One region of the Idiomarina sp. OT37-5b genome, then DNA from elsewhere that is predicted to be linked to it. Evidence: predicted binding sites of a transcription regulator. Region 1 holds the regulator's gene; each other region holds the start of a gene.

Region 1 (7,765 bases):
CGACAGCAACTGTGCTCGGTCAGCCTCGGGCTGCTGTTGGCACAGTTCATCAATAGCGCTGGCGCCCTCAGCCAGAATGCGGTCACGCCATTGCTCAATGTGATGAAACTGGGCGGTAGCCTGCTGGTGACGTCCTTGCAATTCGGCCAATGCCTCTTTAATTGGCTGTGGGTCACGCTGGCGCATCAGTTTGCCGATAAACTGCAATTGGCGACGGTAGCCTTCGTGCTTGTTCCGAATGCGTCGGGCCAGCAGCAAAGCATCGCGCAACTCGTCATCTAACGGGATGGTTTTGAGTTGGGTATCGGTCAACTGGATCAGTTCTTTGCCAAGATCCTGCAACGCGTCCATTTCGCGTTTGATCTGGGACTTACTGACAAACGACTCGTCGTCGTGTTGGCCATCGTTGGCATCAGAAGTGTGCTTGGTCATGAGTAGTGCAGTACACAGGTTATGAATGAAGACTAAGTTTAGCAGTTTTCGCTACCAAGCCGGTAGCGGTTTAAGGAGAGCTTTTTGAAATTACAACGCGAACAACTAGAGCAACAGCTTGGGCAAGTGAAGCAGGCCGTTTCCGAGGCGTTAGATATTGCTCGCCAGCTTGGCGCGAGCGATGCAGAATGTTCGATCAGCAAGAGCTCGGGAATTTCGGTGGGTACTCGCATGGGTGAGGTTGAAACCGTTGAGTTTAACCAGGATGGCGCACTGGGCATTACGGTCTACCGCGATCATCAGAAGGGCTCGGCGTCGACCACCGATTTGTCGACCGAGGCGATTCGTGCTGCGGTTAATAAAGCCTGCGAAATCGCCCGTCACACCTCCGCAGATCCTTATAACGGGTTAGCACCGAAGGAACTGATGGCGTTCGAATACCCTGAGCTTGAGCTTTGCCATCCGGGCGACCAAAGTCCCGAGTATGCTATTGAACAAGCGCTACGGTGCGAGCGACACGCGTTAACTCTGGATAAACGGATTATCAACTCAGACGGCGCCCACTATGGTTCACACAGTGGCTTTAAAGTTTACGGCAACAGCCACGGCTTTATCGGCGGTTATCTGCAGTCACGGCAGAATCTCAGCTGTGTGCTGATTGCAGAGCAAGACGGTAAAATGCAGCGAGACATGAGCTATACCGTCGCCCGCCGCACGGACGACTTGCTGGCCGCTGAACAGGTTGCTGAGCAAGCGGCCGAAGAAACGTTGGCGCGACTGGGTGCGCGTAAGATTGATACGGCGAAGGTACCGGTAATTTTCCGTGCCGACGTCGCGAGCAGTCTGTTTGGCCATATGATTGCCGCCATCAGTGGGGGCAACCTGTACCGTAAGTCGAGCTTCCTATTGGACGCGCTGGGAGAAACCATCTTACCCGAGTGGCTAACCATCACGGAAGACCCTCATTTGGTTGGTGGGCTGGCAAGCACGCCGTTTGATAATGAAGGAGTAGCAACTCGCAAGCAGGACATCATTAAAGCCGGCGTACTGCAAACTTACCTGCTGACCAGTTACGCAGCCCGAAAGCTGGATCGCACGCCTACCGGGCATGCCGGCGGTATCCATAACTGGCGTATGACCCACTCGGATAAATCGTTACAGCAACTGTGCCAGCAAATGGGTAAAGGTCTGCTGGTCACCGAACTCATGGGGCAGGGTGTGAACCTGGTGAATGGCGACTATTCACGCGGAGCCGCCGGTTTCTGGGTAGAAAACGGTGAAATACAGTATCCGGTGGAAGAGATTACCATTGCCGGTAACCTGAAAGATATGTTGCGCAATATTGTTGCTATTGGCAATGACACAGACACCCGGCACGCGCTGCATACCGGGTCGGTGTTACTGGATGAATTACGAATTGCCGGTGTTTAACGGTTAGGCGGAAAGCAACAACGTCGCGGTGCCAAGGAAGGCAAAAATACCGACAACATCGGTAACCGTTGTAAGAATGACCCCGCCTGCAAGGGCAGGGTCAATATTAAATTTCTTCAATATCATTGGCACCGTAACCCCGGCCAGCGCGGCTGCCAGTAAGTTCGCCATCATCGCGAAGGCGATAATGCCACCGACCAGCCAGCTCTGCATCCACAACGCCACAACGGCGGCTATCAAGACCGACCAGATAACGCCATTAAGCGCCCCAATCGCGAGCTCCTTACCGATAAGCCAACGTGAGTTACTGGTACCGATGTGGCCGAGCGCCATACCCCGAATAACCAGAGTCAGTGTCTGACTGCCGGCGATACCGCCCATGCTTGGGACGATGGTATTGAGAATGGCGAGCACTGCCATTTGCGCCAAAATGTCTTCAAACAACGAACTGACCATTGCCGCCAGTAACGCGGTCAGCAAGTTAACCGCCAGCCATACGGTACGGCGACGGGTACTTTTCAGTACCGGTGCGAAGGTATCTTCATCATCCTCAAGACCGGCCATGCTCAGCATCGAGTGCTGGGCTTCTTCACGAATGATATCAACCACGTCATCGATGGTGATACGACCGACCAATTGCTGTTCTGCGTCAACAACCGGCGCGGAAACCCAGTCAAAGCGTTCAAAAAGTTTAGCGACTTCGGTTTCCTGCATATCAACCGGGATACTGACCACTTCGGTCGACATGATGTCAGAAACGATTTTGCTGGGATCAACGGTAACCAGCCGCGCCAACGAGATTTCACCAATCAGTTTGTCGTTGCGATCAGCAACATAGAGCATGTCAGTGGCTTCGGGTAACTCACCCTTCAAGCGCAAATAACGCAGAACCACGTCAACGCTGACGTCGGCCCGAACCGTGATGGTGTCGGTATTCATGATACCGCCGGCGGTATCCTCATCATAGGACAGTGCCGTCTCTGCACGTTCGCGGTCGCGCTCGTCCATTGACTTAAGCACTTCCTGATAAACCTGATCCGGAAGACCACGAAGAACATAGGCAAGGTCATCGGTGTCCATGCCTTCGGTTGCGGCGGCCAGTTTCTCCGGCGCCATTTGCCGGATGATCGACTTCTGTACTTCTTCGGAGAGTTCTTCGAGGATTTCACCGTGTTCGTCAACATCGACCAGCTTCCAGACGATGGCACGGTTTTTCGGCGGTGATGACTCCAGTAACAGCGCGATGTCACAGGCCGGCATATTATGCAGCATACGGCGGGCAGCCACGTACATGCCGTCCGCCAGGGCAGCATTCACCTCTTGAATACGCTGCATTGCATATTCTTTATCGGTCAGTTCGGCGACCATGCTTATTCGTCTTCCTCAAAGCGCTGTTCAAATAACTCGGTAACGGCTGCCAACGCGGCTTCGGCCTCATTGCCTTCGGCATATACATTAACCGCTTTGCCTTGTTTACCGGCAAGCAGCATCAGACACATGACACTGGCTGCATCGACACGCTGGCCGTCTTGTTCAACCGCGATTTTGGCATCGAAACGCTGGGTAAGTTGCGCCAGTTTGGTGGCTGCGCGTGCGTGTAAACCAAGTTTATTACGAATGATCAGTGTTTTACAGAGGGTTGCCATTATTTTGTTATCTCACGGTGGCGCACTTGCACATTAATCGCCGTATGACGAAAACGTTCTGCCAACTGCTCGGTGATGTAAACAGAACGGTGCTGACCGCCGGTGCAACCTGTGGCAATGGTCAGATAGCTACGGTTGCTGCGCTGAAAATGTGGAATCCAGGTGGCCAGGAAGTTTTCCACCTGATGGATGTACTTAGCAACCAGCGGTTGTTGCCGGAAGTAATGCTGGACATCATCATCCAGGCCACTGAGCAGTTTGAGCTCTGGCTGCCAGTGTGGGTTTGGCAATATGCGCGCATCAAAGACAAAGTCGGCATCTTTGGGTAAGCCGTATTTGAAGCCAAACGATTGAAAGACGATGATGAGCTTTTTCTGTGCCCGCCCCAGCACTCGTTCGGCGACTTGCTCACTCAGTTGGTGCAACGACAAGTGGCTACTGTCGATGCGCCAGTTGGCACGCTCCATAATCGGCTCAAGTAGCTTGTGTTCAAGCTGTAGGGCGTCAGTGAGGGGCAGTTCTTTTTGTGACAACGGGTGTAGCCGGCGGGTTTCGCCGAAGCGCTGTAATAAGGTTTGGTCATCCGCATCAATGAACAAAATTTCCGGCTCGACTTCAGCCGGGAGAAAGTCCAGCGACTCGAGTAATTCTTCCGAATTTTCGGGTAAATTTCTTACGTCGATACTGATGGCAATGCGATCATATTGCGCCATTACGGCATGCACCAGCGTCGGTAACAAAGCGATCGGAAGGTTATCAACGCAGTAGTAGCCAAGATCTTCCAGAACCCGAAGAGCGATGGTTTTTCCTGAACCAGACCGGCCACTAACAACGATTAACTGCATGATCCGTCACTGTCCTCATTAACAAAAATGTCGTAAAGATCCTGGTCACTATGTGCCGCTCGCAGTGCGCGGGTACACACCTTATCATTCATGCGGCGTGCTACGGTGGCCAGCGTTTGCAGATGATTTTCGTGTTCAGATTCGGGTACCAGCAGGGCAAAAATAATGTCTACGGGCTGGTTATCTATGGCGTCAAACTCAATCGGCTCGGCAAGCGTTATCAACACCGCCACAGGCTGAGTTGCATTGGGTAAGCGACCATGTGGAATCGCAATACCAAGGCCAATACCGGTACTGCCTAAACGTTCGCGATTTAACAGGCTCTCAAAAATATCATGGCGGGTAATGCCGACCAGCTTGGGAGCCGCAATTTGGCTAATGGTTTCTAATAGCCGTTTTTTACTTGCGCCCTCGACTGCACACTTGGTGCAGTCGGGGCTTAACAGTTCAGACAGTTGCATGATTAATGTTTTTTCATTTTCTCTTTGTGTTTAATAACTTGCCGATCGAGTTTATCAATTAAACCATCGATGGCCGCATACATATCGTCGTGTTGGGCATCGGCAAAAATTTCGCCGCCATTAACGTGCAGGTTGGCTTCCGCGATTTGTGCCGTTTTTTCTACTTTAAGGATGACGTGAACATTGTTGATGTGGTCAAAGTGTCGCTCAAGTTTAGCGAACTTAGTGTCTACATAGTCACGCAGTGCGTCGGTAATATCGATGTGATGACCGGTCAAATTAATTTGCATAACGTCTTCCTTCTTGTTTCTATCACGATTAAAGCAGACTCTTGCGTTGGCTCGAGGACGGAATGTTTAACGACTCCCGATACTTCGCAATTGTCCTCCTTGCTACTTGGATTCCCTGGTCTGCTATGAGTTCAGCAATTTTGCTGTCACTCAATGGTTTAGCGCGGTTTTCCGCCGCCACTAACTTCTTAATTAAAGCACGAATAGCGGTACTTGAACACTCACCTCCTGCTTCTGTATTGACATGACTGGAGAAAAAGTATTTGAGTTCAAACACGCCCCGTGGGCAGTGTAGATATTTCTGCGTAGTGACCCGTGAAATAGTGCTTTCATGCATATCGACGGCTTCGGCGATGTCGTTGAGTACCATCGGCTTCATAGCCTCTTCACCGTGTTCAAAAAAGCCTTGTTGGCGGTGAACAATGCAGTGTGCAACCTTTAACAAGGTCTCATTACGACTTTCCAAACTTTTAATGAACCAGCGCGCTTCCTGCGTGTGCGATTTTATATATTGACTGTCTGCTGCGGATTTTGCGGCTTTACTTAAGGCCGCATATTCTTCGTTCACTTTTAATTTGGGTACGCTGTCGGGGTTCAATTCGACCACCCAGCGCCCTTGTTTTTTTACCACTGAAACGTCGGGTATGACGTATTCAACCGGCTTCTGCGCAATTTGTTCACCGGGGTGAGGATGCAATTGCTGAATTAATTGCATAATCTCTTTCAGTTGCCCTTCGGATAAGCGCATTTTGCGCAGGATGGTGCGGTAATCGCGGCTACCGAGCAGGTCCATGTGTTGCTGTACAAGCTCCAGCGCCTGTTCTTTGAGTGGTGAGTCTTCTACTTGTTGACGTAACTGAATGCTCAGACACTCGGCGACATCGCGGGCACCAACACCAACGGGATCAAAATGTTGAATACGCTTCAGCACCATCAGCACTTCGTCTTCACCAATGTCCAGATGCTGTAACGCGGCAACGATGTCGTCAACGGAGGAAGTCAGGTAGCCATTATCATCAATCGACTCGATAATGGCTTCGGCTATTTCAGTGTCCTCATCGGAAAAATGCGACAGTTGCATTTGCCACAACAGGTGATCCTGCAGTGACTCACTGGTTTCGCCCTGATAGACATCCATCTCGCCGTCATAGCTTTTACCGTTAGGGCTGGTAACCGATGTCGGAGTGGATGAGGTATAGGTATCATCCCAGCTGCTGTCGACCGGGAGTTCATCAGGGAGTTGATCTTTTTTCAGCACATCAGAGGTTTCCTGATGGCTGTCATCACGATGATTAGAGGTTTCTGGTGCTTCACCCTCGACGTCCTGATGGTCACCGTCAACTTCAAGCAGCGGGTTGTTGTCCAGTGCCTCCTGAATTTCAGCCTGTAGATCCAACGACGACAACTGCAGCAGGCGAATGGCTTGCTGTAGTTGTGGTGTCATGGTCAGCTGCTGACCGATTTTTAACTGAAGGCTTTGTCGCATTTATCTGACTCCCGGCTTCACGCTATGCTGCTTACAGTGTGAACTGCTCACCGAGGTAAACATCCTTAACCTGTTGATTTGATAATATACTCTCAGCATCACCGCTGGCAATCAATTGTCCGTGACTGACAATATAAGCATGCTCACATACTGACAAGGTCTCACGTACATTATGATCGGTGATCAAAACACCAATGCCACGTTGTTTAAGGTGCTCGATAATTTTCTTGATATCGAGTACAGAAATCGGGTCCACCCCGGCAAACGGTTCATCAAGCAGAATAAAGGTCGGGTCCGCCGCCAATGCGCGGGCGATTTCAACGCGGCGGCGCTCGCCGCCGGAAAGGCTCATGCCGAGGCTATTGGCGATGTGGCCGATGTGAAACTCTTCTAACAGTGCATCAACCTTTTCTTCGCGCTCTACTGCGGTGAGGTTTTTGCGAGTTTCCAGGATTGCCATCAGATTGTCGCGCACGGTCAGTTTCCGGAAAATCGATGACTCCTGCGGCAAATAACCGATGCCACGTCGCGCTCGCTCGTGCATAGGCAGCAGGGTTAAGTCGGTGTCATCCAGATAAATCTGTCCTTTGTCGCTGTTCACCAAGCCTACGATCATGTAAAAGGTCGTGGTTTTACCGGCACCGTTCGGGCCCAGCAGCCCAATGATTTGCCCCTGGCTGACTTCCAGACTCACGTCCTTAACCACTTGCCGGCGTTTGTAACTCTTTGCTAAATGACGAACGGATAAAGTAGCCATGAACTCAGTTGTTGCTCCCGTTTTTATCGTCTTTTTTCTTTTTCGGCGGTGTGAATATGGTGGTTACCCGGTTGTTTTCAGAACCTTCGCCACTGGCTGAAACGGTCTGCTGAGCCAGGTCATAGGTAATAATTTGCGCACTCGAACGGCTGGAGCCCTGCGAGACTTGAGCATTCCCCACCAGCTCCAGCACTTCACGTGCCTGATAGTAGGTAATACGGTCGGCCTGTGCACTGATGGTGGAGCCGTCGTCCAGTTGTTGAGTATAGGTCGCTGGATTTCCTTCCGCGATAAAGGTGTCCGCCTGTTGATCCGCATTTCGCAGAGCTTCGACACGATCGGCCTTAATTTCCAACGTGCCCTGTTTGACGGTAACATTATCGGTCAGCAGTAGCCGGTTGTTTTTGATATCCAGTT
Region 2 (7,765 bases), 480 kb from region 1:
CATTACTGCTTTTACGGATCACGATGGCTACACGGTGTTTTTGGAAGGGCATGGCGTTAAATTACGGCTAGAATTCCATAATAAGTATCATCTGGATTATGAAAAAGGCGACCAATTGGACAAGTTTATTCGCGCCTTGAAAAATATTTCAGAGGGTTATGAGACCCCCGGCCTGGAGCGAGGATGAGCAAAAAACGTTATACCGCCTGGGAGGAAGTCGCACACGCCCTGACGCACGGAGTAGGCGCGGTGCTCAGCATTGCTGCATTGGTGGTCATGTTGACCTGGGCAGGGGCCTATGGTGATACCTGGCATATCGTTGCAGCTAGCATTTACGGTGTCAGCCTGATCATTTTGTACACGGCCTCGACGTTATACCATGCGTTCCCGTGGCCGAAGTTGAAAGGGTATTTTCAACAACTGGATCACGCAGCCATTTTCTTATTGATTGCCGGAACCTATACGCCGTTCCTGCTGATTAATTTGCGCGGAGCCTGGGGCTGGAGCCTGCTGGCGGTTATTTGGAGCATCGCCCTGATTGGGGTGGCCATAGAGTTGTTTGTTAAGACGGCGCCTAAGTGGCTCTCGTTGACGCTATACCTTGGTCTTGGCTGGATGGCACTGGTCGCCATCAAACCGATGCTGGATAATGTTGCTCCTGCGGGACTGCTGTTACTGCTTGCGGGAGGATTGGCTTATACCTTCGGTGTGGTTTTCTACGTTTGGAAGTCGCTACCTTATCATCATGCCATCTGGCATTTGTTTGTGCTGGGTGGCAGTGTGCTGCACTTTTTCTCAATTTTTTACTACGTATTACCGCAGCCGGACCTGCTGACACTGAGCGGATAAAAAATTGCCCGCACGAGGCGGGCAATCAATTATGGTCGTTCAGAGGCTTAGCTCTTTGGCTCTCGGCTCAGACGCTTACGTTCATTTTCAGTTAATGCACGCTTACGGATACGGATAGAAGCTGGTGTCACTTCAACCAATTCATCGTCGTTGATGAATTCCAGGGCCTGCTCCAGCGTATAACGAATGGGTGGGCTCAATACCTGAGCGTCATCCGTTCCTGAAGCACGAACGTTCGTCAGCTGTTTACCTTTCAAACAGTTAACGGTTAAATCGTTCGAACGGTTATGAATACCGATGATCTGGCCTTCATACACTTCGTCACCGTGAGAAGCGAACAGCTTGCCGCGCTCCTGCAGGTTGAACAAGGCGTAGGTCAACGCTTTACCCTGAGCGTTCGAGATAAGAACACCGTTTACACGTTGGCCGATGGTGCCACCTTTGTGCGGACCATAATGATCAAACGTGTGGTACATCAAACCGGTGCCTGAAGTCAGTGTCATGAACTCGGTCTGGAAGCCGATCAAGCCGCGGCTTGGTACTTCAAAGTCGATACGCACACGACCTTTACCGTCCGGAGTCATGTTGGTCATCTCGGCTTTACGCAAGCCAAGTTTTTCCATCACCGCACCTTGGTGCTGTTCTTCGATGTCGACGGTCAGTGACTCGTACGGTTCCATCTTTTGGCCATCTTCGTGTTTGATGATAACTTCCGGACGCGATACCGCCAGCTCAAAGCCTTCACGACGCATGTTTTCGATCAAAACACCCAAGTGCAATTCGCCACGGCCAGAAACGCGGAATTTATCCGGGTTGTCCGTTTCTTCAACGCGCAACGCAACGTTGTGGACCAGCTCCTGCTGCAGACGCTCAAGGATCTGACGAGAGGTCACAAATTTACCTTCTTTGCCGGCAAACGGTGAGGTGTTGACCTGGAAGGTCATGGTCACTGTTGGCTCGTCAACGGTCAGCGGCTTCAATGCTTCTGGTTTACCTAACGCACAAACGGTATCGGAGATTTTTAATTCACCCAAACCGGTAATGGCGCAGATGTCACCCGCGTGAGCCGATGTGGTTTCAAAACGATCCAGGCCAAGGTAGCTAAATACTTGGCCGATCTTACCGTTACGTTTCTCACCATCGGCACCAACAATGGTGACTTGCTGGTTAACTTTAACGCTGCCGCGTGTCACACGACCGATGCCAATAACACCAACGTAGCTTGAGTAGTCAAGCTGAGAGATCTGCATTTGCAAATCACCGTCTGGATCAGCGTCAGGGTGGCTCACTTGGTTAACAATGGTTTCGAACAGCGGCGTCATGTCGGTGCCGACGGTTTCTTCTTCCCGCGTCGCCCAACCGTTTAATGCTGATGCGTAAACAACCGGGAAGTCCAACTGCTCATCGGTAGCGCCGAGGTTGTCAAACAAATCGAAAACCTGATCCATAACCCAGTCAGGACGAGCGCCCGGACGGTCAATTTTGTTGATAACAACAATCGGATTCAAGCCGTGCTCGAACGCTTTTTGCGTTACAAAGCGGGTTTGCGGCATAGGACCATCGACCGCGTCGACCAACAGAAGGACAGAGTCAGCCATTGATAATACACGTTCTACTTCACCACCGAAGTCCGCGTGTCCTGGCGTGTCCAGAATGTTAATTCGGTAGTCCTGCCAGTTGATCGCGGTGTTTTTTGCCAGGATGGTAATGCCGCGTTCTTTTTCCAGGTCGTTGGAGTCCATGATGCGCTCTTCGAGCTCACCACGACTTTCTAACGTGCCTGATTGTTGAAGTAGTTTGTCGACCAGTGTTGTTTTACCGTGGTCAACGTGCGCAATAATCGCAATGTTGCGAAGTTTATTGATATCAAATGCCTGAGTTGTCATTAAGAAAGCCTGTGTTTGTCGGAGTAAACCCTCCGACAGAGGGTTGATAAAAAAGAGCGCCGTATTCTACCTGTTTGCTTGGCAATTAAAAAGGCCTTGTTCGTTTTTTACGCAAAAGATTCATAATAGAAATTAGCTGGTTTGCACCAAATTGGTTTATAATGTTCCATAATGGTGCAATTAAAATCGGTTGCGGTATTCTTGTTAATGGTAAGTGTTTGATATTAAAGAAAATGCATTTTTGGTACGCAACTTGCTCTAACTGGAAAAGCTAGAAAAGATCATGACAGACATCACGCCAAAAGTGATCAATACTGTCAAACGTATAGATACAAACTACAGTTATTCTGTTTTTATTCATTGATTCCGCTGGAGGAAAACATGTCAGCAAGCAAGATTTTCGACGCCATAAAAGAGCATGACGTCAAGTTCGTCGACCTGCGTTTTACCGATACCAAAGGTAAAGAACAGCACGTAACGATTCCGGTGTCGCAAATCGACGATGATTTCTTCGAAGAAGGCAAGATGTTCGATGGTTCATCAATTGCCGGCTGGAAAGGCATTAATGAGTCTGACATGGTGTTGATGCCAGACGCCGACTCTATGGTTCTTGATCCGTTCACTGATGAAATGACGCTGAATGTACGTTGCGACATCCTTGAACCAGAAACCATGCAGGGTTACAGCCGCGACCCACGCTCCATCGCAAAACGCGCGGAAGAGTTCTTGCAAGCATCAGGCTTTGCTGACAATGCGTTCTTCGGTCCGGAACCTGAGTTCTTCTTGTTTAATGATGTACGTTTCCACACCGACATGAGTGGTTCGTTCTACAAAATTGATGCTGAAGAAGCGAAGTGGAACTCAGGCCGTGAATATTCGGAAGGTAACCTGGCACACCGTCCAGGCGTCAAAGGCGGTTACTTCCCGGTTCCTCCGGTTGATTCGGCACACGATATCCGTGGCACCATGAGTCTGGTCATGGAAGACATGGGTCTGGTGGTTGAAGCACACCACCACGAAGTGGCAACCGCTGGTCAGAATGAAGTGGCGACGCAGTATAATTCACTGACCAAGAAAGCCGACGAATTGCAGGTTTACAAGTATGTTGTGCACAACGTCGCGCACTCATACGGCATGACAGCGACCTTTATGCCAAAGCCGTTAGTCGGTGATAACGGTTCAGGCATGCACGTTCATATGTCGTTGCAAAAAGACGGTGAAAACCTGTTTGCCGGTGACCAGTATGCCGGTCTGAGTGAAACCGCGTTGTATTACATCGGTGGTATCATCAAGCACGCTCGTGCCATCAATGCGTTCTCAAACCCATCGACGAACTCGTACAAGCGTTTGGTTCCGGGTTTTGAAGCACCGGTGATGCTGGCCTACTCAGCGCGTAACCGCTCTGCGTCGATTCGTATTCCATTGGTTTCAAGTGCAAAAGCACGCCGCATTGAAGTCCGCTTCCCGGATCCAAGTGCCAACCCATACCTATGCTTTACCGCTCTGTTAATGGCCGGCCTTGATGGTATTCGTAACAAGATCCACCCGGGCGATGCGATGGACAAAGACTTGTACAACTTACCGCCGGAAGAAGCACGTGATATTCCTACCGTTTGTCACTCGTTGGAAATGGCACTGGAAGCGCTGGATAAAGACCGTGACTTCCTGAAACAAGGCGGTGTCATGGATGATGACATGATCGATGCTTATATTGGGCTGAAGTACAACGAAGTTGAAACACTTAAGAAGACAACCCACCCGGTTGAATTCGATATGTACTACAGCTGCTAAAGGCTTTGGGGGAGGGTTCGCCCTCCCTTTTTTAGCGATCAATGTGCACTATTTTGGTGCAGTACTGAGTTGAGGACAGCTTATGTCGCCACAGAGTCACGAGATCCTGGATGCGCTAATGACCGCGGTGGTCGTGTTGGATGACTCATTGAACATTCAGTACGTCAATGCGGCGGCTGAGTCTTTGCTTGATCACAGTGCCCGACGGCTGGTGAATGAACCATTTGCCAGTAGTTATGTGTCGACAACATTAGCGATGGAACAGCTCGACGATTGCCTGACTGATCAGCAAACGGTGGTCAACTCGGAAGCAGAATTCGTGCTGCACTCCGGTCAGAAAGTGACGGTAGAAGTCAGTGTGCAATGTATCGCATTGACAGGGGCGGAACAGCTTCAGTTGCTGTTAGAGCTGCGGCAAGTTGACCTGCAACGGCAAATTTTACGGGAAAATTCGCAGCGTCAGCAACTTTTTGCAACTCAGAGTCTGTTGCGTGGCATGGCGCATGAAATAAAGAACCCCCTTGGTGGGCTGCGTGGCGCTGCACAGCTGTTGGCAAGACAACTGACGGCACCGGATCTTATCGAATATACCGATTTAATTATTGCGCAATCGGATCGCTTGCGGAGCCTCATTGACCGATTGTTAGGGCCGGCGCGACTGGAACAACCTCAGCCGGTCAATTTGCATGAGCTGCTTGAGCGTGTTGCGCAAACACTGTCCTACGAATACGAGGAGACACTTAAGTTACGGCGTGACTATGACCCTTCGCTGCCGATGTTGTGTGGCATCTCGGATTCCCTCGAGCAGGTATTTCTGAACATTGCCCAAAACGCCGCGCAGGCGATGAATGGTGACGGCGAGATTCATTTAAAAACCCGCGTGGAGCATCAGTTAACCCTATTTGGTCAGCGTTACCGGCAATGCGCGGTGGTTACTATCAGTGACAATGGCCCCGGTATCCCCGAGTCACTGCAAGCACAAATTTTTTACCCGATGGTGAGCGGTCGTACCGGCGGCACCGGTCTGGGATTGTCGCTGGCACACAGTCTAGTGCACCAGCATGGCGGTAAAATCGAGTTTGAATCCAACGCCGGCGCGACACGGTTTCAAATCTATTTGCCCTATCGAGAATTAGAGGAGCATGGCGATGGCACAAACCGCTAAGCTTTGGGTGTTGGATGATGACGCTTCAATCCGTTGGGTATTGGAGCGAACCTTTGCTGAAACAGAGTTTCAGGTACGTTGCTTTGAACAGGCGGGCGAGTTGTATCAGGCACTGGAAACGGAGCAACCTGATGTGTTGTTAAGCGACATCCGTATGCCCGGAGATGATGGGCTGGAGGTATTGCGTCGCTTGCAAAAACAGTTACCTGAGCTACCTATCGTCATTATGACGGCTCACTCCGATTTAGACACCGCGGTCAGCGTTTTTCAAGGTGGGGCTTTTGAGTATTTGGCCAAACCGTTCGATCTTGATGAAGCTTTAGCGATGGCGCGGAAGGCACTGCAACATGCCCGCGCAACGCCGATTGCCGATACGGGAACCACTGCCGAGACCCAACTGATTGGTGATTCGGCAGTGATGCAGGATGTGTTCCGGGTTATCGGGCGGTTATCGAAATCCAGTGTCAGTGTACTCATTACCGGCGAAACCGGAACGGGCAAAGAGCTAGTGGCCAGAGCGCTGCATCAGCACAGCCCGCGGGCAAAGCAACCGTTTGTCGCACTGAACATGGCGGCGATTCCAAACGAATTGATTGAATCGGAGCTGTTTGGGCATGAAAAAGGGGCTTTTACCGGAGCGGATAAGCGTCGCGCCGGGCGTTTTGAGCAGGCCAACCATGGCACCTTATTTTTGGATGAAATCGGTGATATGCCGTTGACCGTGCAAACCCGACTGCTCAGGGTGTTGGCTGAAGGACAGTTCTATCCGGTTGGTGCGCACCAGCCAGTCAGTGTCGACGTGCGGGTTATCGCGGCCACGCATAAAGACTTAAAGTTGGCGGTGCAACGGGGCGAATTTCGTGAAGATCTTTATCATCGCTTAAATGTGATTCAACTGAAATTACCGGCGCTAAGAGAACGTGGTGACGACATTCGTCAACTGACTCAGTATTTTTTAAAAAGCGTGGCACAGGAGCTCGATATCAGCGCTAAGGTGTTGAGTGCGGATGCGATGCAGGCGTTGATGGATTACCAATGGCCGGGCAACGTCAGGCAACTGGAAAACGTTTGTCGCTGGTTAACGGTCATGGCACCGGGGCAGACGGTGCAACGCAGTGAGCTACCGGAAGATATTTTGGTGCCGGCTACGGTGGTTTCGGAACCCCAGCCCGAATCGGTGGTCAACACTTCAGATGGTTGGTCAGACAGTATTGAAAGGGAGCTCAAACGTCGGACAACCCAGCACGATGTGTTAAATCAAATGAGCGAAGAGCTGGAGCGTCAAGCGTTGGTTTTTGCCTTGCAAAAATTTGATGGACATAAGCAAAAGGCGGCGCGCTGGCTGGGCTGGGGACGAAATACCCTAACCCGCAAAATGAAGCTATTATTAACGTAAATCTTTTGTAAAAGGCATCGCTCTTACGCCGAGCTTTGTAGAAGATAAGAGCGATGTTTTCTAAACCAAAAGGCTAACCATGCACTCTGTACTACTGATTGATGACGATCACGAAATGTCAGCGATGCTGACGGAGCTATTCAAACGCGAATCAGTCGAGCTCAGTGTCGTCGATGATGGCGTAAAGGGTCTTGATGCTGCGTTAAATGGCGATTATGAGTTGATTCTATTGGATGTGATGTTGCCGGGCATCGATGGTATGCAATTGTTACAACGCCTGCGTCAGCAGCACCGCGATACGGCTGTACTGATGCTGACAGCTCGTGGCGATGACGACGATCGAGTCATGGGGCTGGAGTTGGGGGCCGATGATTATTTACCTAAACCGTTCAATCCGCGGGAATTGATCGCTCGTGTGCGGGCGTTATTGCGCCGTACCGCAAACACCACGATGCAGGCTGAAAAGCTGGTTGCCGGTGGCTTTGAACTGGACCCGGCAAAAGCTGAAGTCAGCTGTGATGGTCAGTCGTTGGTGATTACCCCCACGGAATTTGATATTTTACGTTGCTTAATGCAACAAGCAGGGCAAATGGTCAGCAAAGATCAGCTGTCAGTCGCTGCACTGGGAAGAAAAATGGGACCTTTTGACCGTAGCCTTGATGTGCACATCAGTAATAT
Region 3 (7,765 bases), 340 kb from region 1:
AACCGATGGAAGGCGTAAGCAATAACTCCTATATCGATAACTTACGGTGGCAGAAGGAAGAGCAAACGAAGTATGCCGATCCGGATGAAAACCAAAAGCTTGAGCAGGAAGACTTCTTCAAACTGTTAACGCAACAGTTGAACATGCAGGATCCGACCAAGCCGGTGGAGAACGATCAGATGATCGCTCAGATGACTAGCTTTACGATGGCTGAGGGCATTACCGGGTTACAGGAACAGTTCACCAAGTTCACTGAAAATATGACCTCGAACCAGGCTCTGCAGGCATCAACGTTGGTAGGTCGTAAAGTCTTGGTACCTACGTCAACAGCATCACTTGAACCCGGTGCCGGCGCATCGGGTATGATTGCTGCTCCACAAACCGCTCAAAATGTGCGCTTGAGCATAAAGGATGAGACGGGTGCTGTGGTGCGAACCATTAACCTGGGTGATTTGCCTCAGGGAACAAAAGATTTTGAATGGGACGGACTGGATGATGCCGGCAATGAAGTGCCGGCCGGCAAATACAGCTTTACCGCCAATGGCCGAGTCGGCAACAGCAGTGAAGAGCTCCCGTTACAAATGCACGCCACAGTTCAAAGCGTTAGTACCGGCGGCGACCGCGGCATTGTTTTAAACCTTAAAGGCTTAGGTGGCATCAATTTTGCTGATGTCACAGAGATTGGATAATTAGTGAGGTGACTTATGTCATTTAATATTGCACTTAGCGGCATCAACGCATCACAAAAAGATCTTGATACCACCGCCAACAACATTTCGAACGTTAAAACGACGGGTTTTAAACAGTCCCGCGCAGAATTTGCTGACGTTTACGCAACGAGTATTTTTAATGCCGGTAACACAAAAGTAGGTGACGGTGTATTAACATCGCAAGTTGCTCAGCAGTTCAGTCAGGGAACACTAGACTTTACTGATAACTCGTTAGATATGGCAATCAGTGGTAACGGCTTTTTTGCCACGACCGATGATCTGGGTTCGCGCGATATGACCTATACGCGGTCAGGCGCTTTTAAACTTAATGATGATAAATTCATTGTGGATAACCAGGGCAATTACTTGCAGGGCTATCAGGTTGACCGTAATAGTGGAGCAACCACATCGACAAGTTTAGCGACTACCCAACCTATTCGTATCCCAGATGTAGCTGGCGCGCCTCAAAGTACTAATAACGTATTTACTGCATTTAATGTTGACGCGCGGGTTGCGACGATTGATGGCACAGCGACACCGTTTGACCCTAACGATCCGTCTTCTTATCACAGTTCCACATCGGCGACTGTATATGATTCGTTAGGAGAGTCACATGTACTTTCCACCTACTATGTGAAACGTGCGCCAAACTCTTGGGATATTTATGCGACATTTGACGGTCAGCAAATTGACTTAGGAACAACGCCTGGGGGCACGCCATCTACAGCACCGTCAACGGACAACTATGATGGTTTGAATGTTAGCTTTTTAGGTAACGGCGAACCTGATTTGGCGGCGGGCGAGCAGACTTTTTCGCCCGGAACACTTGACCTGAGTGGCTCCGGCCCGTCTGGTCCCTATTTAGATAATGGTGCTACGGCACAAACGATACAGTTTAATTTCCAAGACCAAACCGGAACCACAACACCAACGCAGTTTGCGTCGGACTATGAGGTAACGTCACTGGATCAAGATGGAACAACCGTAGGCCGACTGACCAATGTTGATATTGGTAAAGACGGTCTAATTGCCGCTACGTATTCAAATGGTGATGTTCAGTACCTCGGGCAAGTTGCACTTGTACGCTTTGCTAATGAGCAAGGTTTGACTCAAATCGGTGGAACCAAATGGCGTCAGAGTCTTGACTCAGGCGAGGCTCTGGCAGGTGAAGCAAATTCCGGTACTTTTGGTTCAATTGAAGCCTCCGCACTGGAAAACTCCAACGTCAACCTGACCAAAGAACTGGTGGACTTGATTTCAGCACAACGTAACTTCCAGGCCAACTCGCGTTCGCTGGAAGTGAATAACACGCTGAACCAGACGATCTTGCAGATCCGGTAGCTCTCGCTTTTAGCGCGAGGGCTTTCGGCTGCGCCGATGCTTTCTTCGGCTACGCGATGCTCTTTGCGACTTCGTCGCGGCTGTTTGTGCCTGCGGCACGGCTGTTTATCGGCTTGCTTCGCTCGCCGATGGCTGTTTAAACATAATGAGGGGCTTGCATTCGCAAGCCCTTTTTTTATTTCTTGCGCTAAAAGCGCAAGCTACTGACACTCCGTAGCTCGCGCTTTTAGCGCGAGGGCTGTATTCGGCGGAGCCGAAAACAGCCGCCACGCAGTGGCCAAAAGCCGTGCCGCAGGCACAAACAACCGCCCGTAGGGCAAACGACCGCGCCGAAGGCGCATGTTGGCACGATGTCTGCATATATCCGACCAAGACGACAAATTTTTGGCTGGAGGTCAGCGATGGACAAAATGCTTTGGATTGGAATGAGCGGCGCAAAAGAAAACATGAACGCCGTCGCCTTGCGCGCCAATAACCTGGCAAACGCCAACACCACAGGGTTTAAAGCCGACTTACAACAAGCTCGCTCCATGCAAGCGTTTGGCGAAGGCTTACCAACCCGCGTGTTCTCGATGACAGAAAGCCCGGGGCAAAACTTTGCCAGCGGCGCACTGCAAACCACCGGCCGTAATCTTGATGTTGCCATCCAGGGGCAGGGCTGGATTGCCGTACAAGACGAAAACGGCAACGAACGCTACACCCGCAATGGCAGTTTAGAAATCGGCCCCGACGGCATGCTGAAAAACGACCGCGGACAGCCGGTTATGGGCGATGCTGGCCCCATCTTTATTCCGATGCCCGTTGATAACCTCACCATCGGTGCCAACGGCAATATATCCATTCGCCCACAAGGCGCACCGGAAGACGCCATGGAACTGGTTGACCGGATCAAACTGGTTAACCCACCCAACGGCAACATCAAAAAGACCAACGACGGCTTGTTTGAGCTGAAAGACGGACAACAGGCCATCGCCGATGCCAACGTAAAACTATCGATAGGCGCGCTGGAAGGCAGTAACGTTAATGCCGTCGAAGAAATGACCCAAATGATCGCACTGCAGCGCCAGTACGAAATGAACGTAAAAATGATGAAAACCGCCGATGAAAACGCCCAGCGAGCTGAATCGCTGATGCGCATCAGCTAATCGGCCGGTAGAGGAGCAACACCATGAACCCAGCATTATGGATCAGTAAAACCGGATTGGACGCGCAGCAGCGCGACATCTCGGTTATCTCAAACAACCTGGCTAACGCCAGTACCGTGGGTTTCAAAAAAAGCCGCGCGGTGTTCGAAGATCTGCTGTATCAAAACATCAACCAGCCCGGTGGCCAGTCAGCGCAAGACGTGGAATTGCCGAACGGTTTGATGATTGGTGCCGGTACCAAGGTGGTGGCCACGCAAAAATCACACACCCAGGGTAACGTACAAACCACCGACAACTCACTGGATGTGATGATTTCCGGCAAGGGCTTCTTCCAGATCCTGATGCCTGACGGCACGGTTTCTTATACTCGCAACGGCCAGTTTTCATTAAATGAAGAAGGGGAAATGGTTACCTCCGGTAACGGTTACCCGCTGGAGCCGGCGATTCAGATCCCAGAAGATGCGATTTCGGTCAGCATTTCTCAGGAAGGCGAAGTAACCGTGCGACAGCCGGGCAATGCCGATAACGCGGTTGTCGGGCAAATCAACTTAGCCAGCTTTATCAATCCAGCCGGTTTAGAACCCATCGGCCAGAATCTGTATAAAGAAACCGCAGTCAGCGGTGCGCCGTTAGAGGCAGTGCCGGGCGTTGATGGCATGGGCACGACCATTCAGGGCGCACTGGAAAGTTCGAACGTTAACGTAACCGAAGAACTGGTTAACCTGATTGAGTCGCAACGGGGCTACGAGATGAACTCGAAAGTGATTTCGTCCGTTGACCAGATGCTCAGTTACATCAGTCAGCAGCTTTAAGATAAACGGAATAGGTGATGTTATGCGTATTGCAGCGTTAATTTTAGCAAGCCTGGTGATGGCCGGTTGTGCCTCGAACCAACCCAAGCCAATGCCGGATGATCCGATGTACGCACCGGTGTTACCCGAAGAGCGGGCGCAACCGGTGGTACCAAACGGTTCCTTGTTTCAGGCGCAGTACGCTGACAGCTTGTATTCTGACATTAAAGCGCGGCGTTTAGGCGATATCATTACCGTTAGCTTGCAGGAACGCACCACCGCCAGTAAATCGTCATCGACCGAAACCACCAAAGACAGCAACACCGAATTGCCGTCGCCGCAGTTGTTTGGTCGCGACGTCAGCATCAACGGCAATCCGCTGTCGGCCAGTTTTGGCGGCACCCGTTCGTTCAGCGGTGAAGGCGATGCCGATCAAAGCAACCAGCTGAACGGCGAAATCACCGTTACCGTGATAAAAACCCTGGCTAACGGCAACCTGATTGTGCGTGGCGAAAAGTGGATGCGGATTAACACCGGCGATGAATACATCCGCCTGACCGGCATGATCCGGCCGCAGGACATCAGTGCCGACAACACCATTCCGTCAACCCGGGTAGCCAACGCGCGGATCGAATACAGCGGTACCGGCACCCTTGCCAACGTGCAGGAACAAGGTTGGTTAACGCGCTTCTTTAACAGCCCCATCTGGCCGTTCTAACGGAGACCTGAACGATGTTACGTTGCATAAAGTTTGTCGTCATTGCAGTGAGTCTGGTGTCCCTGGTATTACCGGCACAGGCTTCTCGCATTAAAGACATCGCCTCGGTAGAAGGCATTCGTGATAACCAGCTGGTTGGCTACGGCCTGGTTGTGGGCCTGCCCGGTACCGGTGAACAGACACCGTTTACCGACCAGACCTTCCGCACCATGCTCGGTAACTTTGGTATTAATGTACCGGCCGGCGAGCGGCCAAAAATTAACAACGTCGCCGCGGTAGCCGTCACCGCCGACATTCCGCCGTTCGCGAAGCCGGGTCAAAAGATTGACGTCACGGTATCCTCGGTGGGCAGCGCCGACAGCCTGACCGGCGGCACCCTGATGCAAACCTTTTTGAAAGGCGCTAACGGCGAAGTCTATGCGGTCGCGCAGGGTAACCTGATTGTCGGAGGCCTTGGTGCTGAAGGCAACGACGGTTCACGGATTGTGATTAATACCCCGACCGTTGGCCGCATCCCAGGCGGTGCCACCGTTGAGCGGGAAATCCGCACCTCTTTTGGCAGCGGCGACTACTTTACTTTTAACCTGCATCAGTCCGATTTCACCACCGCCAAACGCGTCGCTGAAACCATCAACGGTTTGGTCGGTGAGGGCACAGCACAACCGCTGGATGCCACCTCAATTCGGGTTCGTGCACCACGGGATCTGGGCCAACGCGTCAGCTACATGTCGACATTAGAAAACCTCGAAGTGGAACAGGCTCAGGGGGCCGCAAAAATTATTGTTAACGCCCGCACCGGTACCGTCGTGGTCGGACAAAACGTTGAACTGCGCCCGGCCGCCGTCGCCCACGGTAATATGCAGGTGACCATTGCCGAAAACGTTCAGGTCGATCAGCCGAACCCGTTCGGCGACGGTGAAACCGTGGTAACCCCACAAAGCATCATCGATGTGCAGCAAGACGATGCCCGCATGTTCGTGTTCGAACCCGGCACCACATTGAACGACCTGGTACGGGCGGTAAACCAAATCGGCGCCGCACCGGGCGACATGATTGCGGTGTTAGAAGCATTGAAGCAAGCAGGAGCGATTTCCGGTGAGCTCATCGTTATTTAATACCGACGCTGCGCGGCTGTTTGAACTTGCGCCAAAGGCGGGTGTAGGTCGCGCCTCTGGCGCGACGGGTGCGGTGCTGGACAATCACTCGCTGGACGCGCTGCGTAAAGAAGCGTTCGGCGACAATAAAGAACAGGCGCTGCGCGCCGCGGCACAGCAGTTCGAAGCCATATTTTTGAACATGGTGCTTGGCAGCATGCGTAAAGCCAACGACGTGTTTGCCGAAGGTAATATGCTCAACAGCCGCTACGGCAATATGTACCGTGATATGTATGACCAGCAGTTGACCTCGGAATTGTCCTCGCAAGGCTCACTGGGGCTGGCCGACTTGATGGTCAAACAGTTAAGCGGTCAGGCCGGCCTGAACGACGCCCAGCGCTACGGTGCCAATTTAGGTGAAGCGCGCATGGCAAGTAATCCGAAAAGTCATGAACCGGTTGCAACACAAACCCTGTCCGACCAGGGCGGTATCGATGCCGGCTTATATTATGGTAACCAGCGCGTTAACACGGCCAAGCTCAGCGATAGCGAAGCGCGGTTTACTACGCCGCAGGACTTTATCGACGCGATCAAACCGCACGCCGAAAAAGTGGCGGCAGAGCACGGTCTTAATGCCGATGTTCTGGTGGCTCAGGCGGCACTGGAAACGGGCTGGGGCCAGCGTTTAATCCCGGGCCGTCACGGTGGTTCGAGTAACAATTTATTTAATATCAAAGCCGATCAGCGCTGGAACGGTGATAAGTCGCATGTCGCGACATTGGAATTTGACGGCGACGTGGCGAAAAAAGAACGCGCTGCCTTCCGCAGTTACCAAAATGTGGAACAAAGCTTGCAGGACTACGTTGAGTTTATTAAAGGGCATCCGCGCTATCAGCAGGCACTGCAAGTAGCGGATAAACCGGTAGAGTACGCGCGCCAACTGCAACAAGCCGGCTACGCCACCGACCCGCAGTACGCGGATAAGATCCAGGCCGTAATGAATCGGCTAACACCGTAGCTTGCGGCTTCGGCGCAAGAAAAAAAACCGGCAATTTTTTGCCGCCCGGACTAAACCTTTAAACGCCACGGCCGATAACAGAGCCATGAGCATTGGGGAGTAACGAATGAGTTTCGACTTATTAAACATTGGTAAAAACGGCATACTGTCGCATCAGCAAAGTCTGCAGACGACCGGTCAGAATATTAACAATGCCAATACCCCAAGCTATGTGCGTGAACGTACGGAGTATTTGGAATCACAATACGGTGGTTTAGAGCGTGTCCGCGTACAGCGGATGATCGATGAGTTTGCGAATCGCCAGTTGCGTACGGACATCTCAAAAGTCAGTTTTTACGAAGCAAACCTGCAGCAGGCTGAGCAACTCGATACCTTATTAGGTGACAGTACCACCAACGTAGCTTCGTCTATCGAAAACTTTTTTAACACCCTGCAGGACGCAAATAACGATCCGGGTTCTGTAACTGCTCGCCAGTTGGTACTAGCGGAAGCAGACGGTATGGTTACCAAGTTTAATGATTTCTCTTCCTATCTGAACGATCAAAAAACCATTATTAATGAGCGAGTTAAATTATCGACGGATCAAATTAACTCACTCGCTGAGAATATCGGTAATTTGAACGAACGAATTTTTGCTTCGAAAGGCGGAAATAACTCTTTCGGTGATACTAATGCACTGCTTAACCAACGGGATGAAGAACTGCGAAAGCTAGCCGAGCTGGTTGAATTCAGTGTCGTCGAGCGGGACAACGGAGGGCTAAGCGTTAACTTAAAAAATGGTCAACCGCTGGTTTTAGAAGACGGTCGTTTTAATTCGGTGGCAGCAAAGAATAATCCTAATACTGAGCGGCTCGAGTTTGTGTTACAAAAGCAACATGGCAGCGGTTCTAAAAGTGAGTTTTTAGTGCCGGCGGATCAAGTGGGTGGCTCCGTTGGCGGTTACCTTGA
Region 4 (7,765 bases), 370 kb from region 1:
AAGCTGGGCTTCAGCACTGGTAAAAAGCTGGAAGGCCTGCAACTGAATCATCCGCTGTTTGATTTTAACGTGCCGGTGATTCTCGGTGACCACGTCACGACCGAAAGCGGTACCGGTTGTGTGCATACCGCGCCGGGCCATGGTGTGGACGACTTTTTGGTGGGTCAAAAGTACGGCATCGAGGTGTATAACCCGGTGGGCGACAACGGCGTTTATAAAGACGACACGCCGATGTTTGCCGGTCAGCACGTATTCAAAGCCAATCAGCCGATCATCGACGCGCTGCGCGATGCCGGTAACCTGATGCACGCGGAAGCGTACGAGCACTCGTATCCGCACTGCTGGCGTCACAAAACGCCGATCATTTTCCGGGCCACACCGCAGTGGTTTATCAGCATGGAAAAACAAGGCCTGCGTCAGCACGCACTGGAACAGATTAAGCAGGTCGGCTGGTTCCCGGAGTGGGGTGAAAGCCGTATTGCGTCGATGGTTGAAGGCCGTCCGGACTGGTGTATTTCGCGGCAGCGTACCTGGGGTAACCCGATTGCGGTGTTTGTTCATAAAGACACTGAAGAGCTGCACCCGAACACACTGGAGCTGATGGAAAAAGTCGCGCAGTTGATCGAAAAAGACGGCGTGCAGGCGTGGTTCGATTTAGAGCCGGAAACGCTGCTGGGCGATGAAGCCAAAGATTATCGTAAAGTCACCGACACGCTCGACGTGTGGTTTGACTCCGGTGTGACCCATCACTGCGTACTGCGTGAGTTCAAAGGCCTGAGCTGGCCGGCGGATCTGTACCTGGAAGGTTCGGATCAGCACCGTGGCTGGTTCCAGAGCTCATTGGTGACCGGTGTCGCGATGTATGACGAAGCGCCTTACCATCAGGTACTGACGCACGGCTTCACCGTCGACGCTAAGGGCCGTAAAATGTCCAAATCCATCGGTAACGTGGTGGCGCCGCAGGATGTGATGAACAAACTCGGTGGCGATATCCTGCGTTTGTGGGTGGCGTCTGCCGATTACTCCGGCGAGATGACGGTATCGGACGAAATTCTCAAGCGTTCAGCCGATGCGTACCGTCGTATCCGTAATACCTCGCGCTTCCTGCTGGCCAACCTGAGTGGTTTCGACCCGGCGCAACACCGTGTCGCGATGGCCGATATGGTCGAGTTGGATCGCTGGATTGTCGGCCGTGCAGCTGACCTGCAGAAGCAACTGGTGGAGCATTACAATAACTACCAGTTCCTCACGGTGGTACAAAAGCTGATGCATTTCTGCTCCATCGAACTGGGCAGTTTTTACCTCGACATCATCAAGGATCGTCAGTACACCGCCAAGGCCGACAGCTTAGCGCGTCGTTCTTGTCAGACCGCGCTGTATCATATCGCTGAGGCGCTGGTACGCTGGATGGCTCCGATTTGCAGCTTCACCGCGCAAGAAATTTGGGAACTGTTGCCGGGACAACGTTCTAAGTATGTATTTACCGAAGTCTGGTATGACGGTTTTGCCGAGTTTGCCGGCGTTAAAGACGAAGAAAATCAGTTCTGGATGCAACTGCTGGAAGTCCGTGACAGTGTCAATCAGGCGCTGGAACAGGCGCGTCGTAACGACGTCATCGGCGGTTCGTTACAGGCGGAAGTGACGCTGTTTGCGGACGACGCACTGGCGGCTAAACTGGCGCGCCTGGGTGATGAGCTGCGGTTTGCGCTGCTGACCTCGGAAGCGACGGTAAAACCGTTAGCCGAAGCGGATGCTGAATCGTTAAAAGCCGAAAAACTGCCACTGGCGGTCAGTGTTGCTGCGAGCAACTACAAGAAATGTGAGCGTTGCTGGCATCACCGCGAGGAAGTCGGCACCATCGACGGCCACGACGATTTGTGTCAGCGTTGCGTAACCAACATTGACGGAGAAGGTGAGGAACGTCGTTTTGCCTAACGAGATGCTAAAAAAACGCGCCTCCGGGCTGCGCTATCTGTGGATAACCGTGCTGATGGTGATCGTCGATCAGATCACCAAAGTGTGGGTGGCCGCGGAGTTTGAACTGTACGAAAGCCGGGTAGTGATTGACGGCTTGTTTAACCTCACCTACGTTCACAATTACGGCGCTGCGTTCAGTTTTCTGAGTGACGGTGGAGGCTGGCAACGCTGGTTCTTTACCGTCATCGCCATCGCCATCAGTGCGGTGCTGCTGATCTGGCTGCGCCGCAACCCGGTAAATTTCTGGCGCCAGAATCTGTCGTTCGCGTTGATTTTATCCGGTGCTATCGGTAACGTCGCCGACCGCATGATGTACGGCTACGTCATCGACTTTTTGGACGTGCACTATCAGGGCTGGCACTGGCCGGCCTTTAACGTCGCCGATATGGCCATCACCATTGGTGCGGCATTGATGTTATTAGAAGCCTTCGTGGAGAATCGTCGTGACGATACCGAAGCGGAGCGCGAGGAGGGTAAGAAGTAGTATGAGTCGTTTACCCATCGAAGATGGTCGCGAAGTGGTCATGCATTTTACCATCAAGCTGTCGGACGGCTCGGTCGCCGACAGCACCAAGATGTCCGGTAAGCCGGCGAAATTTCGTATGGGCGACGGTAGCCTGACGGAAAACTTCGAAGCTTGCCTGATTGGCCTGCGTGCCGGCTCTAAGCGTGAATTTACGCTGGAACCTAAAGACGCTTTCGGCGAGCCGAACCCGGATAACTTTTATTACGTGGACTCGTCTAAGTTCAGTGACGAAACCAAACCGGAAGTGGGTGCCATTCTGGCCTTTACCCAACCGGACGGTACTGAGCTGCCGGGCATTGTCCGCAAAATCAATGGTCCAACCGTTACCATCGATTTTAATCACCCGCTGGCCGGCCAGACGGTGATTTTTGATGTCGAAATTATCAGTGTTGAGCCTTAATGGCGTTAATCGCGCCAGTTGCTGAAGGCTCCGGAGGAATTATGCAAATACTGTTAGCCAACCCACGCGGGTTTTGTGCCGGTGTTGACCGCGCCATTACCATCGTTGAACGTGCGCTGGAAATTTTTGAACCGCCGATATATGTGCGCCACGAAGTGGTGCATAACAAATACGTGGTGAATTCATTAAAAGACGCAGGCGCAGTATTTGTCGAAGAGCTGGACGAAGTGCCTGACGACGCCATTGTCATTTTCAGTGCGCACGGGGTGTCGCAGGCGGTACGTCAAAACGCCAAAGACCGTGGTCTGAAAGTGTTTGACGCCACTTGCCCACTGGTGACCAAAGTGCATATGGAAGTCACCCGTGCCAGCCGCAAAGGGCATGAGTGCGTATTAATCGGCCACGCCGGCCATCCGGAAGTCGAAGGTACCATGGGCCAGTACGCCAATCCTAACGGTGGCATGTACCTGGTTGAATCGCCGGACGATGTGGCGACGTTGCAGGTGAAAGATCCCGACAACCTGCATTACATGAGTCAGACCACGCTGTCGGTCGATGACACTGCGGATGTTATCGACGCCTTAAGAGCGCGCTTTCCGAACATTCAGGGACCGCGCAAGGATGATATTTGCTACGCCACCCAAAACCGCCAGGACGCGGTACGCGAACTGGCCGGCGAAGCTGACGTGATGCTGGTGGTCGGCGCCAGCAACAGTTCAAATTCAAATCGCCTGCGCGAGTTGTCGGAAAAAATGGGCACTCCGGCCTATTTGATCGACGACGCGAGTTGCATCGACCGCAGTTGGCTTGACGGCAAACAACGCATCGCCGTCACCGCCGGCGCTTCAGCTCCGGAAGTTTTGGTGAAATCAGTCATCGACCAATTACGCGACTGGGGCGGCGAGACCGTCACCGAACGCGAAGGCCGAGCCGAAAACATCACCTTCTCCATCCCGCCGGACTTGCGCCCGTAGCTTGCGGCTTTCGTAGCTTGCGCCTCTGGCGCAAGAACTCTTTGCCGCTGTAGCGGCGGCTAGTTCTGCCTTTACCGTGTCAGAATAAACCGCAGGCTATAGGCGTCAGCGGATAGGGTTAGAACAGCTCGGTGCGCGTCGATGACATCGAGTTGCCAGTCTATTTCCATTGCTTCAACTGAAACGCTACCTTCACGCCATTGCGCTGCGATATCGGCATGTAACGTCATCATGGCTTCGACCCGCTCCGCTCGTTGTTGCACCTTAAGTTGTGTCGCCAGGGCGGTTTGTAGTGCATATAAACTACTGGGGAGCCACAGGGCGAAAATCGCGGCGGCTACCAATACCTCCAGTAGTGAAAATCCATCATTCCTTTTCAAGCTGCGCATAATAGGCCTGCTGGCGCACAAATTGCTGCTCGTTACGCTGCTTGAGTAATAGCCACTGCCGGTGTTGTTGCGCCTGCAGCGCCTGTGCCTGAAACAGCAACCCTGCCAGCGCCATCGAGCTGAGCGCGGTGAGCGTCACCACCGTCATTAACACTGCCAGCCCGCGCTGGTGACGAAGATTAGCGCGCAACATGCAGAACCACCTCGCGCTTAAAGGCATGATAACTGTCATCGCGCGGCGACTTAGCTGTCAGTGCCAGCTTAAGTAACGCCGCCGCAGCGGTTGGGGTTAACTGCATAACCAGCTCGTCGACGGCAATATCATGGTAATGGCTCAGACTTTGCCAGCCACGCTCAGGGCAATGAGGGGCGAGGGTGTGGCGCTGTACCTGACGGTTTTTAACCCGATAGGCTAACAGCCGGCCGTCGTGCTGTGGCAGCAAATAGCAACGACCGCTTAATGCGATGGCGTCGGGGTTGGCATTGGCAGCATCTTGGGCGATCTGTTCAATCAGTGACTGTGCTGTTAAAAAAGCCTTGGTCGATTCGCCTGACCCCAGTTGCTGGCCCAACTGCCAGGCCCAGGTCTGCTGCACCGCGAGCACCACCAGCAAGCCCAGCGAAGCGGCGACCATCATTTCCAGTAAGCTCGCTCCGTTCTGACAACGCCTTAACATGGCCGCAACCCGCTAAGCCGTTGCCCAGCCGACTGACAGCGACGAATCCGGCCAAGCCCGCTGATAATAATCTTTACTGCATAACCGCCGTTACGCAACTCCAGGCTGCCGGCCCGGGCAAAACCGCTGGCTCCTTCAAAACTCAGCGGCGCACCGGCATAAAAGTTATGCGTCAACAGCAACCGCGGCGGCAGCTCCGTTGCCAACGACGCCAAATCCACCGTAACCGAACGGTCTTCAGCCATCGCAAAAGCCTTACGTTGTTGCAGTAACAACATCACCCGTTCACTCCATACCGCCATCTGCACCCGCTCCGAGGTCTGCTGTAACCCCGGCATCCCCGCCGCCAGCAAGAACGCCACCACCACCATCGACACCAATAACTCAAGCAAACTAAAGCCCATCACAACACCGCCCAAAACCACCCAGTTTAGCCACCTTGGGCCAAACGCCCATTGCACGGTAACGGATAAATTCGTACGCGATATCGGCTTCGATGGGCCCGCCGTCAAAAGCCTCGGCGAAGCCGAAAAAAGCCGTGCCGAAGGCACAAACAGCCGCGCGAAGCGCAAGCTGGCATGTATCTTGAATAAACAACCCCAGATTCAAACTTTTGACGCGAGAAACGAAGTATGGCGAGTGGTGCGGAACGGCTTAACAGCGTAAAAGCATTTGCACAGAATAACTCCTATTTAATCAAAGGTTTCGGTACCCCCCTGGCGGTGATGGCGATACTGGCGATGGTGGTGTTGCCGATCCCGGCGATGATCCTGGATATATTATTCTCGTTTTCCATCACCCTGTCGCTGGTGGTGATGCTGGTTGCGGTTTATACCCAGCGACCACTGGACTTTGCGGCGTTTCCGACGGTGCTGCTGATCGCCACCGTCCTGCGCTTGTCGCTCAACGTCGCCTCCACCCGTATTGTATTGCTCGAAGGTCACAACGGTCCGGGCGCTGCCGGTAGCGTTATCGAAGCCTTTGGTAGCGTGGTGATCGGCGGTAACTACACCGTCGGTTTGGTGGTGTTCGCCATTCTCGTTATCATCAACTTCGTGGTTATCACCAAGGGTGCCGGACGTATCTCTGAAGTCACCGCACGTTTTACCCTTGACGCCATGCCGGGCAAACAAATGGCCATTGACGCCGACCTGAACGCCGGTTTGATCAACCAGGAAGAAGCCAAACAGCGTCGTCAGGACGTTACCCGCGAGGCGGACTTCTACGGTTCAATGGACGGTGCCAGTAAATTCGTTAAAGGCGATGCCATCGCCGGTATTCTGATCCTGCTGATTAACATCATCGGCGGCTTCCTGATTGGGATGATCCAACATGGTCTGAGCTTCGGCGAAGCCATCGAGGTTTACACCCTGCTGACCATTGGTGACGGTTTGGTCGCGCAAATCCCGGCACTGTTACTGTCGGTTGCCACCGCTATCATCATCACCCGCGAAAACGACACCAAAGACATGGGCGACGCGGTGGTGTTTCAGTTGGTCGACAACCCCCGTGTCCTGGTGATTGCCAGTGCCGTGTTGTTTGCGCTGGGCGTGATCCCGGGCATGCCACACCTGGCGTTTTTAAGCATGTCGGCGGTACTGGCCGGCGCCGCTTACTTCAAAATCAAGAAAAGCGAAACTCAGGAAGGTGAGCTGGTCGAAAAAGAGCAGCAGGAGCAAAAACAACAGCAAGTCCAAAAAGAGCTCAGCTGGGACGACGTGCGCCATGTCGATACCCTGGGTCTGGAAGTGGGTTATCGTCTGATCCCGTTAGTCGACAAGTCGCAGGGCGGCGAGCTGTTGTCGCGCATCAAGGGTGTGCGTAAGAAGCAGTCGCAGGAATTCGGCTTTCTGGTACCTTCGGTGCACATTCGCGACAACCTCGATTTAGGCCCGAACAGCTACCGCATTACCATGATGGGCGTCACCATGGGCGAAGCCGAGATCCGTCACGACTGGGAACTGGCGATTAACCCGGGTCAGGTGTTCGGCGAACTGGACGGTGAAAAGACCAAAGATCCGGCCTTTGGCCTGGATGCGGTGTGGATCCGCCCGGAACAGCGTGAACACGCGCAAACGCTGGGTTACACCGTGGTGGACGCGGCGACGGTGGTGGCAACTCACCTAAGCCAAATCGTCACCAACCACGCGTCACAGTTGCTGGGTCACGAAGAAGCGCAGGAACTGCTCGATCGCCTTGGCCGCAGCCATCCGAAACTGGTCGAAGGGCTGGTACCGGATATGCTGTCGCTGGGCAATTTTGTCAAAGTGCTGCAAAACCTGCTCGATGAGGGCATCGCCATCCGCGATATGCGTACCATCGTACAGACCCTGGTGGAATACGCACCACGGAGTCAAGATCCTGACGTTCTCACCGCCGCCGTGCGCATCGCCCTGCGTCGTCTGATCGTGCAGGATATCTCGGAGGGCGCGCCAGAACTGCCGGTTATCACGTTAGCACCAGAGTTGGAACAGATGTTGCATCAGTCTTTGCAAGCCGCCGGTAATGACGGTAATCAGCAAGGTGCAGGCATCGAACCCGGCCTTGCAGAACGGTTACAGGAATCATTACGCGACGTACATCAGCAACAGGAAATGAACGGAGAACCGTCGGTGTTGCTGACCTCGGGGCTACTGCGCTCGACCATGGCACGCTTTGCCCGTCACGCGACAGATGGCATGAGAGTACTGAGTTATCAGGAAATCCCCGATGATAAACAAATTCGGATCGTCAGCTCTATCGGTGGAAACCAAACCGTGGGCCAGAATAGTTAGGATGGGAGTCGCTTGTGAAAATTAAACGCTTTTTTGCCGAAGATATGC

What was found. Region 1 encodes sigma-54, which starts transcription at its own class of promoters, with help from an activator protein. Its sites were predicted from a motif close to GTTGGCACGNNNNTNGNNT; they were not measured.
Region 2: the regulator sigma-54 is predicted to act here: its motif matches at 2,976-2,994, upstream of glnA (glutamate--ammonia ligase).
Region 3: the regulator sigma-54 is predicted to act here: its motif matches at 2,393-2,411, upstream of flgF (flagellar basal-body rod protein FlgF).
Region 4: the regulator sigma-54 is predicted to act here: its motif matches at 5,516-5,534, upstream of flhA (flagellar biosynthesis protein FlhA).

Annotation. Positions count from the first base shown of each region.
Region 1 is NZ_CP027188.1:314,666-322,430, forward strand. Features, by position in the region: gene yjgA (ribosome biogenesis factor YjgA) at 1-432, opposite strand, end outside; gene pmbA (metalloprotease PmbA) at 517-1,863, shown strand; gene mgtE (magnesium transporter) at 1,867-3,231, opposite strand; gene C5610_RS01505 (HPr family phosphocarrier protein) at 3,234-3,509, opposite strand; gene rapZ (RNase adapter RapZ) at 3,509-4,354, opposite strand; gene ptsN (PTS IIA-like nitrogen regulatory protein PtsN) at 4,345-4,815, opposite strand; gene hpf (ribosome hibernation promoting factor) at 4,818-5,105, opposite strand; gene C5610_RS01525 (RNA polymerase factor sigma-54) at 5,134-6,591, opposite strand; gene lptB (LPS export ABC transporter ATP-binding protein) at 6,623-7,348, opposite strand; gene lptA (lipopolysaccharide transport periplasmic protein LptA) at 7,353-7,765, opposite strand, start outside.
Region 2 is NZ_CP027188.1:2,723,953-2,731,717, reverse strand. Features, by position in the region: gene C5610_RS12800 (DUF3081 domain-containing protein) at 1-187, shown strand, start outside; gene trhA (PAQR family membrane homeostasis protein TrhA) at 184-849, shown strand; gene typA (translational GTPase TypA) at 897-2,735, opposite strand; gene glnA (glutamate--ammonia ligase) at 3,117-4,526, shown strand; gene glnL (nitrogen regulation protein NR(II)) at 4,609-5,691, shown strand; gene ntrC (nitrogen regulation protein NR(I)) at 5,675-7,087, shown strand; gene C5610_RS12770 (response regulator transcription factor) at 7,167-7,765, shown strand, end outside.
Region 3 is NZ_CP027188.1:653,959-661,723, forward strand. Features, by position in the region: gene C5610_RS02925 (flagellar hook assembly protein FlgD) at 6-689, shown strand; gene flgE (flagellar hook protein FlgE) at 705-2,051, shown strand; gene flgF (flagellar basal-body rod protein FlgF) at 2,453-3,196, shown strand; gene flgG (flagellar basal-body rod protein FlgG) at 3,220-4,008, shown strand; gene flgH (flagellar basal body L-ring protein FlgH) at 4,031-4,705, shown strand; gene C5610_RS02950 (flagellar basal body P-ring protein FlgI) at 4,720-5,820, shown strand; gene flgJ (flagellar assembly peptidoglycan hydrolase FlgJ) at 5,801-6,817, shown strand; gene flgK (flagellar hook-associated protein FlgK) at 6,924-7,765, shown strand, end outside.
Region 4 is NZ_CP027188.1:684,145-691,909, forward strand. Features, by position in the region: gene ileS (isoleucine--tRNA ligase) at 1-1,935, shown strand, start outside; gene lspA (signal peptidase II) at 1,940-2,461, shown strand; gene fkpB (FKBP-type peptidyl-prolyl cis-trans isomerase) at 2,463-2,903, shown strand; gene ispH (4-hydroxy-3-methylbut-2-enyl diphosphate reductase) at 2,945-3,877, shown strand; gene C5610_RS03085 (type II secretion system protein J) at 3,949-4,266, opposite strand; gene C5610_RS03090 (Type II secretion pathway-like protein) at 4,244-4,459, opposite strand; gene C5610_RS03095 (hypothetical protein) at 4,446-4,943, opposite strand; gene C5610_RS03100 (prepilin-type N-terminal cleavage/methylation domain-containing protein) at 4,937-5,350, opposite strand; gene flhA (flagellar biosynthesis protein FlhA) at 5,576-7,717, shown strand; gene flhF (flagellar biosynthesis protein FlhF) at 7,732-7,765, shown strand, end outside.